One region of the Variovorax endophyticus genome, then DNA from elsewhere that is predicted to be linked to it. Evidence: riboswitches for the same ligand, from Rfam matches in the RefSeq annotation. Region 1 holds a riboswitch; the other holds the start of a gene.

What was found. A riboswitch is a leader RNA that binds a small molecule or an ion and turns the genes downstream of it on or off. The one in region 1 is predicted to bind S-adenosylhomocysteine.
Region 2: it holds a riboswitch for S-adenosylhomocysteine, as region 1 does, so the genes downstream of both, metH (methionine synthase) here and ahcY (adenosylhomocysteinase) in region 1, are expected to answer to the same signal.

The regions. Positions count from the first base shown of each region.
Region 1 covers NZ_JAHUTH010000013.1:127,843-135,537, forward strand. Annotated here, with positions in the region: gene KV106_RS18570 (hypothetical protein) at 1-169, opposite strand, end outside; gene KV106_RS18575 (23S rRNA (adenine(2030)-N(6))-methyltransferase RlmJ) at 337-1,287, shown strand; gene KV106_RS18580 (septal ring lytic transglycosylase RlpA family protein) at 1,293-1,928, opposite strand; gene metF (methylenetetrahydrofolate reductase [NAD(P)H]) at 2,015-2,839, opposite strand; gene KV106_RS18590 (TlyA family RNA methyltransferase) at 2,850-3,638, opposite strand; gene ahcY (adenosylhomocysteinase) at 3,648-5,087, opposite strand; S-adenosyl-L-homocysteine riboswitch at 5,158-5,225, opposite strand; gene KV106_RS18600 (hypothetical protein) at 5,381-6,049, shown strand; gene phaP (TIGR01841 family phasin) at 6,248-6,742, shown strand; gene KV106_RS18610 (hypothetical protein) at 6,808-7,227, shown strand; gene KV106_RS18615 (alpha/beta fold hydrolase) at 7,224-7,695, shown strand, end outside.
Region 2 covers NZ_JAHUTH010000015.1:117,134-124,828, forward strand. Annotated here, with positions in the region: gene KV106_RS20535 (amidohydrolase family protein) at 1-105, shown strand, start outside; gene KV106_RS20540 (GtrA family protein) at 119-520, opposite strand; gene KV106_RS20545 (glycosyltransferase family 2 protein) at 525-1,541, opposite strand; gene KV106_RS20550 (ArnT family glycosyltransferase) at 1,538-3,283, opposite strand; gene metH (methionine synthase) at 3,432-6,146, opposite strand; S-adenosyl-L-homocysteine riboswitch at 6,207-6,306, opposite strand; gene KV106_RS20560 (PACE efflux transporter) at 6,366-6,803, opposite strand; gene KV106_RS20565 (LysR family transcriptional regulator) at 6,920-7,695, shown strand, end outside.

The DNA of each region.
Region 1 (7,695 bases):
TGCATTCGATGTTCAGCAGCGCGCCCGAACGGCGCACCGAGACGCTTTCGCCCGAGCGCATCACGATGCCGTTGCGGTCGTTCGTGAGCGTGCATTTGGCACCCTCGACGGTCTTTCCGGCCTCCGTCAGCGTCTCGATCTTCACGCTCTGCTGGGTGCCGTGCGTCACCGACGCACACCCCGTCAAAATGGACAAAACGCCCGCACCCACGCACAGGCCCCAGAATCTCCACCCTGCTCCACGCATTGGCGTCCCTCTTGTTAATTAATGTTTCCGGCGCGCGAGTCTAGCGATCCCGCCGGATGCATGCCTCCACCTTTTAGGTATTTCTTCTCATGTTCAGCTACCGCCACGCCTTCCATGCCGGCAATCACGCCGACGTGCTCAAGCACCTGGTGCTGATCGCCACGCTCGATCACATGCTCGAAAAGGAGACCGCGCTGACGGTGGTCGACACCCACGCGGGCGCGGGCCTGTACCGGCTCGATGGCGATTACGCGGGCACCAGCGGCGAGGCCGCCGAGGGCGTGCTGCGCCTGGTCGCCGACCCCAAGGCCACGCCCGCGCCGGCTCCCGCGGCGGGCGTCCCCGCCAAGAAGGCCGCCCAGGAAGCCGAGGCCCCGCTGGCCGACGCGCTCGCGCGCTACCTCGAGGTGATCCACGACTTCAATGCCAAGGGCGGCGCCCGCGTCTACCCGGGCTCGCCGTTCATCGTGCAGCACCTGCTGCGCGACCACGACCGGCTCAAGCTGTTCGAGCTGCATCCCACCGACAGCCGCACGCTCACGGCCAACATCGCGCAGCTCGAGGCCGGCCGCCAGATCGCCGTGCTGCACGAGGACGGCTTCGGCAGCGCCACCAAGTTCCTGCCGCCGCCCTCGCGGCGCGCGCTGGTGCTGATGGACCCGAGCTACGAGCTCAAGACCGACTACGGCCGGGTGCTCGACTTCATGGCCGAGGCGCTCAAGCGCTTCGCCACCGGCACCTACGCGGTCTGGTATCCGATCATTCCGCGGCCCGAGGCGCACGACCTGCCGCGCCGGCTCAAGACCATGGCCACCAAGGCCGGCAAGTCCTCGCTCAACGTCACGCTGACGGTCAAGTCGAGCAAGATCACGACCGCGCCCAGCGGCGAAACGCGCCGCCCGGGCCTGCCGGCCAGCGGCATGTTTCTGATCAATCCACCCTACACGCTCAAGCCGCTGCTCGAAGCGGCGCTGCCGCAGCTGGTGCAGAAGCTGGGGCAGGACCGCAACGCGGGCTTCACGATCGACGCCGCGGGCTGATCCGCTCAGCGCCGCCGTGCCGGCGCGCGGCGTACCGGCGCCTTGCGCGTTGCCGCGGGCCGGGCCTGCGGCGGCCGCACCGGCGCCACCTCGAGCGACGGCGCGTCGGCCTCGCCCGGCTCCGCGAGCTCGCCGTCGCAACGCATGCCCTCGCGGTCGATGACGGTCAGCGCCACCTGCTTGATGCCCAGGCTCGCGAGCCCGATGCGGTCGGCCGCGGCGCGGCTCAGGTCGATCACGCGGCCCTGGGTGTAGGGGCCGCGGTCGTTCACGCGCACCAGCACTTCCTTGCCGTTGACGAGGCTGCGCACGCACACGCGCGTGTTGAAGGGCAGGGTCTTGTGCGCGGCCGTCAGGGCGCCCATGTCGAAGCGCTCGCCGCTGGCGGTGCGGCGCTGGTGGAACTGGATGCCGTACCAGGAGGCGCCGCCGCGCTCGAACACCTCCCCGCGCGGCTCGTCGCCCGGCAGGCCGTCGGCGGGAAGTTCATCGGGCCCGGTCACCGCGAGGTCGTAGCGCACCGAGGGCACGTTCGAACGCGGCTCGGCGCCGGGTGGCACGGTCATCTGGCGCGGGATCGGCGACAGGCTCTCCTGCGCCACGGTGTCCGGCGCCGCGCCGCCCTCGGTCGCCGGCGGCATGGCGCAGCCAGCGAGCGCGCAGGTGCAGGCCACGAGCGCGGCGCGAAGCGCCCCGCGCAGCGAGCCAGGCGCCCGCGCCGCCCCTCTCAATCCAGGCGCTCCAGGACAGCCAGCGTGGCCGCCGACTGGTTCATCGTGTAGAAGTGCAGCGCTGGCACGCCGCCCTCGCGCAGCCGCGCGCAAAGGTCGGTCACGACATCGAGGCCGAAGGCCTTGATCGAGGCCGTGTCGTCGCCGAAGGCCTGCAGCCGCAGCCGGATCCAGCGCGGGATCTCTGCGCCGCAGGCGTCCGAGAAACGCATCAGCTGCGTCGAGCTGGTGATCGGCATGATGCCGGGCACGATCGGCGTGTCGATGCCGAGCGCTCGCGCCTCGTCGACGAAGCGGAAGTAGGCGTCGGCGCTGAAGAAGTACTGCGTGATCGCCGAATCGGCGCCGGCCTTCACCTTGGCCGCGAAGGCCTGCAGGTCGGCCTCGGGCGAACGCGCCTGCGGATGCACCTCGGGATAGCAGGCCACCTCGATGTGGAAGTCGCGGCCGGTCTCCGCGCGGATGAAGGCCACGAGGTCGCTCGCGTACTGGAACTCGCCGCCCGCGCCGTAGCCGCTGGGCAGGTCGCCGCGCAGCGCCACCAGGCGCTTCACGCCCATGGCCTTGAGCTCGGCGAGCTGCGCGCGCACCGTCTCGCGCGTGGCGCCGATGCACGAGAAATGGCTGGCCGCGTCCACGCCCTCGGACAGGATTTCCTGCACCGCGCCGAAGGTGCCCTGGTGGGTGGAGCCGCCCGCGCCGTAGGTGACCGAGCAGAACTCGGGCTTGCGCGCATAGAGCTGCTGGCGTGCCGCGCGCAGCTTGACCGCGCCTTCGGGCGTCTTGGTCGGGAAGAATTCGAAACTCAGCGGAAGGCGCACCTGCGTCTCCTTAGGAACCGCCCGCGCCCGTCGCGCGCACGGCGTGAATGAAAAACTCGCGGTTGCCGTCGCCGCCGGCGATCGGGCTGTCGAACCAGCGCAGCACGCGCAGCTCGAGCGCGGCGCAGGCATCGCGCAGGCGCTTCTCGACGATCTCGTACATCGCCGCGTCGCGCACGATGCCGCCCTTGCCGACCTGGCCCGGCTGCAGCTCGAACTGCGGCTTGACCAGCATCAGCAGCTGCCCGTCGTCCGCGAGGAACTGCACCACGGCCGGCAGCACCAGCGTGAGCGAGATGAAGGACAGGTCGCCGACGATCAGGTCGAAGCGCTCGGCAAAGGGCTCCTCGCCCTCTTCCTGCAGGTCGTCGGCCGAAAGCGCGCGCGCATTGACGCCTTCGATGGCGAGCACGCGCGCGTCCTCGCGCAGCTTCGCATGCAGCTGCCCGTGGCCGACATCGACGCCCACCACCCGGGCGGCGCCGCGCTGCAGCAGGCAGTCGGTGAAGCCGCCGGTCGACTGGCCCACGTCGAGGCACAGCTTGCCGGCGGCATCGACGCCGCTGGCCTCGAGCGCGCCTTCGAGCTTGAGCCCGCCGCGCGAGACATAGCGCGCCTCGGCCGCGTCGTCGAGCTCGAGCTCGGCCGACTCGGGCACCTCGTCGCGGTTCTTCGCGACCGAACGCCACGCATCGGTCGAGCCCGCATCGCGCCAGCGCATGCCGCCGGCAATGAGCCGCACGGCCTGCGAGCGCGAGGCGGCGAGGCCGCGTTCCACCAGCAACTGGTCGGCTCGCATGCGCGGCGATCAGTAGCGGTAGGTGTCCGGCTTGTAGGGGCCGTTCTTGCTCACGCCGATGTAGGCGGCCTGGGCGTCGGTCAGCTCGGTGAGCATGGCGCCGACCTTCTTCAGGTGCAGGCGCGCGACCTTCTCGTCGAGGTGCTTGGGCAGCACGTAGACCTTGCCGGCCTGGTAGGCGTCGGGCTTGGTGAACAGCTCGATCTGCGCGATGGTCTGGTTCGCGAACGACGAGGACATCACGAAGCTCGGGTGACCCGTGCCGCAGCCCAGGTTCACCAGGCGGCCCTTGGCCAGCAGGATGATCTTCTTGCCGTCGGGGAAGGTGACGTGGTCGACCTGCGGCTTGATCTCTTCCCATTCGTACTTCTCGATCGACGCGACGTCGATCTCGTTGTCGAAGTGGCCGATGTTGCAGACGATGGCCTGGTCCTTCATGGCGGCCATGTGCTCGTGGCGGATCACGTCCTTGTTGCCGGTGGTCGTCACGAAGATGTCGGCCTTGTCGGCCGCGTACTCCATCGTCACGACCTTGTAGCCTTCCATCGCGGCCTGCAGCGCGTTGATCGGGTCGATCTCGGTGACCCACACCTGCGCCGACAGCGCGCGCAGCGCCTGGGCCGAGCCCTTGCCCACGTCGCCGTAGCCGGCCACGCAGGCCACCTTGCCGGCGATCATCACGTCGGTCGCGCGCTTGATACCGTCGACCAGCGATTCGCGGCAACCGTAGAGGTTGTCGAACTTGCTCTTGGTGACCGAGTCGTTGACGTTGATGGCGCGGAACAGCAGCGTGCCCTTGGCGCTCATCTCGTTGAGGCGGTGCACGCCGGTGGTGGTTTCCTCAGTCACGCCGATGATCTCGGCCGACTTGCGCGTGTACCAGGTGGCATCGACGGCCAGCTTGGCCTTGATCGCGGCGAAGAGAATGCGCTCCTCCTCGCTGCCCGGGTTGGCGATCACGCCCAGGTCCTTCTCGGCGCGCTGGCCCAGGTGCATCAGCAGCGTGGCATCGCCGCCGTCGTCGAGGATCATGTTCGGGCCTTCGCCCTTCGAGTCCTTGGGACCGAAGTCGAAGATGGCGTGGGTGTAGTCCCAGTAATCCTTGAGCGACTCGCCCTTGATCGCGAACACCGGCGTGCCCGACGCGGCGATCGCGGCGGCCGCGTGGTCCTGCGTCGAGAAGATGTTGCACGAGGCCCAGCGCACCTGCGCGCCGAGGGCCTGCAGCGTCTCGATCAGCACCGCGGTCTGGATCGTCATGTGCAGCGAGCCGGTGATGCGCGCGCCCTTGAGCGGCTGGCTCTTGGCGAATTCCTCGCGGATGGCCATCAGACCGGGCATCTCGGTTTCGGCGATGCGGATTTCCTTGCGGCCCCAGGCGGCGAGCGAAAGGTCGGCGATCGCCTGGTCGGCGGACGAAACAGGGGTGGGCTTGAGAACAGCGCTCATGTGAAGTGAACTCCAGAACTGTGTTTGAACGAGGCCACTGCGATCGGGGGAAAAGACTCACCGCGAGAACAGCGGATGAGCGTGGTTGCGATGGGTCCGAGCCTCACGCCTGGCGGCGCTGCAACGCTCCTCGGAAGCGGCGGATTGTAGACGTGCCGGACACGGGCGCCAACGGCCGGGGCTTCCCACATCACGGAACGCGCGGAGGCGCCGGCACCCCGCGTCATGCAGGGCTCAGAGTCGGGGCGTACAACGCGGCTTGCCTTCTTTTCCTTTTCAGCGAAAGCCCTCCGATGCCCTCATCCCGCCTGTCCGCGCCCCCGTCCCCCACCGCGCGCCGTGCGCTCTGCACGGCAGCCCTGCTCGGCCTCGCCACCTTGCCGGGCCTGTCCCTCGCACAGCAGGCTTCGGCCACGCAACCGGTGGTGCGGGTGCGCGGCACGCTGGTCTACGCCGACGCGAAGAAGCTCGTCGTCAAGGACCGCGACGGCGAGGTCGTGAGCCTTGCGCGGCCCGCGGACATGCCGCTGTCGGAGGTCTACCGCATCAAGCTGTCCGACATCAGGAAGGGCAGCTTCGTCGGCACCGCCGCGATGCCGCAGCCCGACGGCACCCAGAAGGCGCTCGAGGTGCTGGTGTTCCCCGAGGCCGCGCGCGGCAGCGGCGAGGGCCACTATCCGTGGGACCTGCAGCCGCGGAGCACCATGACCAACGCGACCGTGGCCGACCTCGCGGCCGCGCCGCGCTCGGTGCGCGGCGGACAGCAGCTGCGCCTGACCTACAAGGGCGGCGAGAAGACCGTGATCGTGCCGCGCGACGTGCCGGTCGTGACCTTCCGCCCCGGCACCGAGGCGCTGCTGGTGCCGGGCGCCAAGGTGCTGGTCAATGCGCAGGAGCGCAACGGCACGCCGACCGCGCTGCGCGTGGTGGCCGGGCGCGACGGCTTCACGCCGCCGATGTAAGCCGTTGCCGCTACCCGGCGACACCGCATCGATCGCCGGCGCCGCGGCGCACACCATCCCTTCGGGAAATCCCCCAGGCAAATCCGCGGCCGCGACCGCCGCGGCAGGGTCGCCGCGGCGTATCGTGGCGGCGGACCGCGCGCGTGCGCGGCCGGTCCCGCCACCATCTTGTCCAACGTCCTCAGGAGATTCCGCACCATGGCCACTGCCAAGAAAGCCGCCGCCAAGAAGACCACTGCCAGCAGCAGCGGAAGCGCCGCGAAAAAGGCGGCCCCGAGCGCGGCCGACATGCTCAACCCGCTCAAGGGCATGGCCGAGCGGCTGCAGAACCTCAACATGACCGACGGCGCGAGCAAGCTGCTCGACAGCGGCCGCAAGGACCTGCAGGCGCTGATGCAGGCCAACGAAAAGTCGTTCCAGGGCCTGCAGACCGTGGTGCAGCGCCAGACCGAGATGATCAAGAGCGCGATCACCGACTGGCAGGCCGCCGCCAAGGACATCCCCGGCAAGGACCCGAAGGAAAGCCTCGCCAAGCTCGACGCGCTCGGCCGCCAGTCGTTCCAGCGCGCGGTCGACGACATCAAGGAACTCGCCAATCTCGCGGCCAAGTCGCAGGCCGATGCCTTCGAGGTGGTGCGCCAGCGCATCCAGTCGAACGTCGACGAGGTCACGAAGATGCTGCAGCGCAAATAGCGCGCGGCCCAGGCGCCGCGCCGGCGCACGGCGCGGCCTCCCGACGACGAACCCGGTGTGCGGCCATGACCCAGTCCTCCTCTCCCCTCGACCCCATGGCGATCTGGCGCGAGCTCAGCGCGCAATGGGAAAAGAGCACCAATGCGTTCGCCAACGAGGCCATGGCCTCCGATCCGTTCCGGCAGGGCATGCACGGCGGCATGAATGCCTCGCTGGGCGCGCAGAAGGCGCTGGCCGACCTGATGGCGCGGCTGCTCACGATGCTGAACCTGCCCACGCGCGCCGACCTGCAGGCGCTGTCCGAGCAGCTGCAGCACATCGACGACCATCTGGCGCGGATCGCGCGACAGCTCGAGGAGGGCGGTACGGCGCCGCAACCGCGGCCCGCGGCACCGCGGCGCACGAAACAGCCACCCTCGATGGCGGCCGCGCCGCCAGCACCCGCGAAGAAGGCCCCGGCCCGCACCCGCCGCCCGCGGCCATGAGCACGCCCGCCGCCGAGCTGCCGGTGCTGCCCGACCTGCGCGCCGAGATCGAGCGCACCATCCAGCGCAACATCAAGGGCCTGGAGTTCCTGACCAGCGCCACGCCCGCGGTCGGGCTCACGCCCAAGGACGAGATCCACCGCCGCGGCACGCTGAGCCTCTACCACTACCGGCCGATGGTCGACGAGATCTACCGCGTGCCGGTGCTGATCGTGATGGCCACCACCAACAAGGGCTACATCCTCGACCTCGCGCCGGGCCAGAGCATGGTCGAGCACCTGCTCAAGCAGGGCTACGACGTCTACATGATGGACTGGAATGCGCCGCGGCCGCAGGAGAAGCGGCTGCGCATCGAGGACTACGTGCTCGACTTCATTCCCGACTCGATCCGCCGCGTGCAGCAACGCTCGGGCGAGGAGGACGTGAGCATCGTCGGCTACTGCATGGGCGGCGTACTCTCCACGCTCT
Region 2 (7,695 bases), on a different contig from region 1:
CCGGGCGTGGGCATGGTGATGATCGACGGCATCGTGCGCTGCGGCCGCAGCCGCAACACGCCGCCGGCGACCGAGATTCCGGTGGTGGTGTCGGGCGCGCACTGAGGCGCGCCGATCTTCAAGGCTCGCGCCGCGCCTTGAAGATCAGGTAGCGCGCGGCGAGGAAGTTCACCCCCATGCCCGCGCCGCTGCCCGCGGCCACGCCGAGCATCGGCGCCCAGCGGCCGCTCGCCGAATGCAGCACCAGCACGTAGGCGCCGTAGTTCACGACGGCGCCGCCGAGCATGGTCGCGAGATAGCCCAGGTATTCGCGCCACAGCGCGGTGTCCGAATGGCGGTCGCCGAAGGCGAGGCTGCGGTTCATCGCCCAGGTGGTGGTGGCCGCCGCGAGGAAGGACAGCACGCGCGCGCCGTACCAGCCCAGGAGCGGCGCGGCGAGGTACAGCACCGCCACGTCGACGCCGAAGCCCACGACGCCGGCCACGGCGAACAGCAGGAACTGGCGCCCGGCCTGCCTCATCGCCTCAGCCGCAGGCGCCGTCTTGCCACGACTCCGAGCCGGCCGCGGGCATGGCGAGGTAGCGCAGCCGCTTGGCCTCCTGCCGGCCGATGGTCACGGTGTGCAGCACGGCGCCGCAGACCAGCGCGAGCATCGCGCTGAGCATCAGGCCGGTGGCCAGCACGGCCGTGGGCAGGCGCGGCACCAGGCCGGTCTCCCAGAAGGTCATCGCGAGCGGGATCGCGAGCCCCACCGAGGCCAGGGCGAGCAGGCCCGCGAGGATCGCGAAGAACATCAGCGGCCGTTCGCTCACGAACAGCTTGGAGATGGTGCCGAGGATGCGCCAGCCGTCGCGGTAGGTCGACAGCTTGCTCACCGAGCCCTCGGGCCGCGAGCGGTAGACCGAGGGCACCTCGGCATAGGGCATGCGCAGTTCGAGTGCGTGCACGGTGAGTTCGGTCTCGATCTCGAAGCCCTTGGCCAGCGCGGGGAAGGACTTCACGTAGCGGCGCGAGAACACGCGAAAGCCCGACAGCATGTCGGTGAAGCTGCCGCCGAACAGGCCCGCGACCGCGCCGGTCAGCATCTGGTTGCCCAGGCGATGGCCGCGGCGGTAGGTCTGGGCATCGCTCTGGTCGTCGACGCGCGCGCCCACCACCATGTCGAGCTTCTGCTCGACCAGCATGCGGATCATCTCGCGCACCGTCGAGAGGTCGTAGGTGGCGTCGCCGTCGACCATGACGTAGATGTCGGCCTCGACGTCGGCGAACATGCGCCGCACCACGTTGCCCTTGCCGCGCAGCGGCACATGCACCACCTGCGCGCCATGGGCGCGCGCGACCTCGGCCGTGCCGTCGGTGGAGTTGTTGTCGAAGATGTGGATCTGCGCCTCGGGCAGGTCGGCGCGGAAGTCGGCCACCACCTTGGGGATGGCCAGCGCCTCGTTGTAGCAGGGGATGATGGCGGCGATGCGCAGCGCCGGCGGCAGCGGCGAGAGCGCGGCGGCGGCCGTGGAGGAAGCGAGGCGGTCGGCGGTCGTCATGGCGTGGGCGCGAGTATGCGGTAGGCCTTCACACCATCCTTCTCGACGATCAGGCTGAAGTACTTGTCGAAGTCGGGCTTGGTGTGCACATAGGGCGCGAGCGCGGTCTGGATCACGATCGAGCCGAACTGCTGCGAGGCCAGCTTGCGCGCGAGCTGGTCGGCCGGCAGGTACAGGTAGTCCGAATAGCGGAAGGGCCCGAAGATGTCGCCCCACACCGGGTTGGGCGCGAAGTAGATCGAGTCGTTGAGGCCGACCTGGTAGAGCCGGCCCACGGGGTTGGCGCGCAGGTGGCTCAGCACCTCGTAGCCCGGCACGCGCTGAGCGAGGAAGGCCTCGCGCGAGGCGGGCGTGGGCGAGATCATGCGCACGTCGCGCACCGAATGCGCGAGCGCGAAGCCCGCGAGCACCACCATCAGCAGCCCGCCGAAGACGCCCGGCGTGCGGCCGCGCGCGAGCGCCGGCAGCCGGCGCCGCACGAAGGTGCCGGCCCAGCCCAGCAGCGTGTGCCAGCCCACGGCGGCCATCAGTGCGAGCAGCGGGAACGAGGCCATCATGTAGCGCGGATAGCGCGAGGTCGCGACCCAGATCGCGAGCGAGTAGAGGCAGAACACGAAGGCCGCGCGCACCGGGCCCGGGCGCCACAGCGGGCTGAACGGCACCAGCAGCAGCGGCCAGAACAGGCCGTTGGGCATGTTGGCGTGGTCGCGCACGTCGGCCAGCTGCTGCGTGTAGTCGGCCATGTTCCAGTTGGTGAAGCCGAACACACGCGCGCCGATCGGATTGAAGGGATCGCCGGTCTGCAGGTAGTTGCGCGCATACCAGTAGATGCACGGCACCAGGAACAGCCCGAGGGCCGCGAGCCACGGCAGCGGCCGGCGCTCGCGGCGCGCCACGAACACCGCCACCAGCGGCAGGAAGATCAGCGCCTGGTACTTGGAGCCCGCGGCCACGCCGAGGAAGAAGGCGGCCAGCAGCAGCCAGCGCGCGCGCCCGTGGCGCGCTGCGCCGGGCGCCGGTTCGAGCACGTGGCCCTCGTCCCACCACCACAGCGCGACGAAGGCCGCGAGCACGAACAGCGCCACGCCCATGTCGATGTACGAGTTCGGATAGTCGCCCAGCGCGAGCCAGATGCCGGCGCCCAGGCAGGCGATGTAGCGGTTGGCATGCAGCCGGCCGAGGCGATGGATCATCAGCACCGACAGCCAGCCCGCGAGGCCGTGGATAAAGTGGGTGAAGACGTCGTCGTAGACCGTCAGCGCGGCGGCGTAGAGCAGGTCGTAGTTGTAGGGGAACCAGGGGTAGCGCAGCCACTCGTAGACGCCCAGCGTGCCGCTTTGCGCGACCTGGCGCGCATAGGGCAGGTGGTACATCACCTCGTCGAAGGCCACCGGCGGGGCCAGCGGCGAGAACAGCGTGGGCAGGCCCACGAGCAGCAGCGCGGCGAACGCGCATTTCTCGCCGAGGGTGGCTGCCGGCTGCGCGGGCGCGAGCGCGGCGCGCGCCTTCAGCTCGCGGCGCCAGCCGGGCAGCCGCAGCAGCGCCAGCACGATGCCCGCGCCCAGCAGCGCGAGCACCGCACCCTGGCGCAGCGCGCCGGCAATCGCCAGCGCCTGGAAGGCGACGATGAACAGGCCGACGCCGAGCGTGGTCGCGATCGCGCCCTCGAGCCAGGCGTCGCGCCGCGCGGGCGCCCCGAAGCGCGCCAGCACGGTGGCACCGAAGCCCCAGGCGCCGGCCACGAAGAGGGCCAGCGCCGCGTGGTGCGCGAGGATGAAGAGCAGTGTCTGAATGGGAATCCCCCGAAAGCCTGGATCGGTTCACCGGCCCGCGGGGCGGGCGGCGTGGATGGCGGCGGCGCGGGGGAACGAAAGGGCCCGCCGCGCGCCGTCAGAGGTTGGGCGCCAGCAGCCGCTCCAGTTTGGACTCGCTCGCCTTGCGGCGCACCGCCTGGTCCTGCAGCTGGTCATGGCCGATTTTGCCTACGTTGAAATACGTGCTGTCGGGGTGCCCGAGGTAGAACCCCGACACGCTGGCGGCCGGCATCATAGCGAGGCTTTCGGTCAGGCTCATGCCAATGTCCGTGCAGTTCAGGAGGTCGAACATCGGCTTCTTCACGCTGTGGTCGGGGCAGGCCGGATAGCCGGGCGCGGGGCGGATGCCGCGGTACTGCTCGGCGATCATCTGCTCGTTGCTCAGCGCCTCGTCGGCCGCGTAGCCCCAGAGGTCGGTGCGCACGCGGTGGTGCATGGCCTCGGCGAAGGCCTCGGCCAGCCGGTCGGCCAGCGCCTTGAGCATGATCGCGGAGTAGTCGTCGAGGTCGTCGACGAAGTATTTCTCCTTCTTCTCCACGCCCAGGCCCGCGGTCACGGCGAACATGCCCACGTAGTCCTTCAGGCCGCTCTCGCGCGGCGCGACGAAGTCGGCCAGGCAGCGGCTCGGGCGCATCGTGCCCTCGATCTCCTGCTTCTCGGTCTGCTGGCGCAGGCCGTACCAGGTGAGCGCGGCCTCGCTGCGCGACTCGTCGGTGTAAAGCACGATGTCGTCGTCGTTCTCGGTGTTGGCCGGCCAGAAGCCGACCACGCCGCTCGCGCTGAGCCAGCGGCCCTCGATCAGGCGCTTGAGCATGCGCTGGCCGTCGCCGTAGACGCGCACGGCCTCGGTGCCGACGATCTCGTCCTTGAGGATGGCCGGGAACGGGCCCGCGAGGTCCCAGGTCTGGAAGAACGGGCCCCAGTCGATGTACTTCGCGAGCTCGGTCAGGTCGAAGTTGCGGAACACGCGCCGGCCGATGAACTTGGGCACGGGCGGCACGTAGCTCGACCAGTCGATGGGCGTCTTGTTGGCGCGCGCCCTGGCCAGCGGCCACAGCGGCACCTGCTTCTTGTTGGCGTGCTGCGCGCGCACCTTCTCGTAGTCGGCGTTGATCTCGCCGATGTAGGCCGCGGCCTGGTCGCTCAGCAGCGACTGCGCCACGCTCACGCTGCGCGAGGCATCGGGCACGTAGACCACCGGGCCTTCGTAGTGCGGCGCGATCTTCACGGCCGTGTGCACGCGGCTGGTGGTGGCGCCGCCGATCAGCAGCGGGATCTTCCTGATGCGGAAGTGGTCGTCCTTCTGCATCTCGCCGGCCACGTACTGCATCTCCTCGAGGCTCGGCGTGATCAGGCCCGACAGGCCCACGATGTCCGCGCCCTCGACCTTCGCCTTGGCGAGGATCTCGTGGCACGGGACCATCACGCCCATGTTCACCACTTCGAAGTTGTTGCACTGGAGCACGACGGTGACGATGTTCTTGCCGATGTCGTGCACATCGCCCTTCACGGTGGCGATGATGATCTTGCCCTTGGTGCGCACGTCGCGGCCCGCGGCCTCGTCCTGGCGCTTCTCTTCCTCGATGTAGGGGATGAGGTGGGCCACGGCCGACTTCATCACGCGCGCCGACTTCACCACCTGCGGCAGGAACATCTTGCCCTGGCCGAACAGGTCACCCACGATGTTCATGCCGTCCATCAGCGGCCCCTCGATCACATGCAGCGGACGGCCGCCCTTGGCGAGGATCTGCCGGTAGGCCTCCTCGGTGTCCTCCACGATGAAGTCGGTGATGCCGTGCACCATGGCGTGCGACAGCCGCTGGTTGACGTGCACCGGCTGCTCGGGCGTGCCGCGCCACTCGAGCTTCTTGCTGTCGTCCTTGGCGCCGCTCTTGGCGCTCTCGGCCACCTCGACGAGGCGCTCGCCGGCATCGGGCCGGCGGTTGAGCACCACGTCCTCCACGCGCTCGCGCAGCTCGGGCTCGAGGTCGTCGTAGACGCCGACCATGCCGGCGTTGACGATGCCCATGTCCATGCCGGCCTGGATCGCGTGGTACAGGAACACGGTGTGGATCGCCTCGCGCACCGGGTCGTTGCCGCGAAAGCTGAAGCTCACGTTCGACACCCCGCCCGAAACCTTGGCGCCCGGCAGGTTCTGCTTGATCCAGCGCACCGCGTTGATGAAGTCGACCGCGTAGTTGTCGTGCTCCTCGATGCCGGTGGCGATCGCGAAGATGTTCGGGTCGAAGATGATGTCCTCGGGCGGGAAGCCCACCTCGTCGACCAGAATGCGGTAGGCGCGCTCGCAGATCTCGATCTTGCGCGCGAAGGTGTCGGCCTGGCCCTTCTCGTCGAAGGCCATCACCACGGCGGCCGCGCCGTAGCGCTTCACGAGGCGGGCCTCGTGCTTGAACTTGTCCACGCCCTCCTTCATGGAGATCGAGTTGACGATGCCCTTGCCCTGGATGCAGCGCAGGCCGGCCTCGATCACTTCCCACTTCGAGCTGTCGACCATCACCGGCACGCGCGCGATGTCGGGCTCGCTGGCGATCAGGTTGAGGAAGCGCACCATCGCGGCCTTGCTGTCGAGCATGGCCTCGTCCATGTTGATGTCGATCACCTGCGCGCCGTTCTCGACCTGCTGGCGCGCGACGGCCAGCGCATCCTCGAACTGGCCGTTGAGGATCATGCGCGCGAAGGCCTTGGAGCCGGTGACGTTGGTGCGCTCGCCGATGTTGACGAACAGGGATCCCTCGCCGATGGCCACCGGCTCGAGGCCGGACAGCTTCATGGGAGGAACGGAAGGCGCGGGAACATCGCTCATGGGGCTCACCTGGGCAGGGGAAGACACGTCAGGTGAGCGTCGTTGCAACCGGGCCTTCCGGGCAGGTTCTGCGAGAAGGCGCCTTCCAAGCCTGACGGCGGGTGCCGCTGCAACGCTCCTTGGAAGGGGTGGCGATTTTACCGGCTGCCGGTGGCGCGGCCGGCGCGCGGGTCTATCGCGGCGGGTTCAGGCCGCCTGCGCGACCGGCGCCGCCGAGGCCGGCAGCCCGAAGACGCGGTCGAAGGCCCAGTTGAAGACGAAGGTATAGACCAGGAAGAAGATCACCAGCCCCAGGTCCATCACCAGCGCCTGCCACAGCGAGATGCCCAGGCCCCAGGCGAACATCGGCACCAGCAGGCCGATCAGGCCGCCCTCGAAGCCGATGGCATGGGCGATGCGGCGCTTGAGGCTGCGCCCGCGCACCGCCTGGCGCGCCTCCCAGCGCTCGAACAGGCTGTTGAAGATCAGGTTCCAGATCACCGCGATGACCGAGGCCGCCACGGCCAGCACGCCCGAATGGCCGAGGCCGGCGCCCGTCATCAGCGCCAGCCCCGCGCTGGCGGCCACGATGGCGATCCCTTCGTAGAGGGTGATGTAAACGATGCGGCGCTGGATTCCCTGCATGACGGACTCTCTCTCGGCTTGTTGTGTGACTGCGATCCCTGGACTTTATGTGTCTCCTGCTGATATAAAAAGTCAACTTATTTCAGTTTTATTGATAGATCGATCCGAGAACAGCCATGAGCTTCTCCAGCGACAGCGTCGAGGTCTTCCTGGCCGTGATCGACCACGGCTCCTTCTCGGCCGCCGCCCGCGCCCTGCGCCGCGTGCCGTCGGCCGTCAGCATGGCCATCGCCCACCTCGAGGCCGAGCTCGACCTGCAGCTGTTCGACCGCAAGGGCCGCGAGCCCCGGCCCACGGCCGCCGCGCGCTCGCTCGAGCCGCAGGCGCGCGCGCTGGCGGCGCAGCTGCGCCAGCTCGACGCGCAGGCGCTGGCACTGACCCAGGGGCTGGAGGAACGGCTCACGCTGGCGATCGCGCCCGAGCTGCTGGCCGCGCCCTGGAGCGGCGCGCTGGCCGAGCTGGCGCACGAGTACCCGCTGCTGCAGGTCGAGGTGCTGGCCGCGCCGCAGGCCGACGCGCTGGCGCTGCTGCACAGCGGCCGGGCCCAGCTCGCGCTGGTGTTCGAGCGGCCCAGCCTCGACGGGCGCGAGGGTTTCCAGGAGGTGGGCAGCGACACCATGGTCGCGGTGATGGCGCCGGGCCACCCCGTGCTGGCCGCCGCGCCCGGCGGCCGCCTGCGCGAGGAGCACCTGATCGCCACCCGCCAGATCGTGGTGGCCGGCCGCGACCTCGTCGCGACCATGGACCCGCGCAGCGTGTTCGCGCGCCACCTCTGGCGCACCGACAACGCGCTGGCCGCCCTGAGCCTGATCACCGCCGGCGTCGGCTGGGGCTGGCTGCCGCGCAATTTCGTGCGGCCGCACGTGGCGGCGGGCGCGCTGGTCGAGATCCC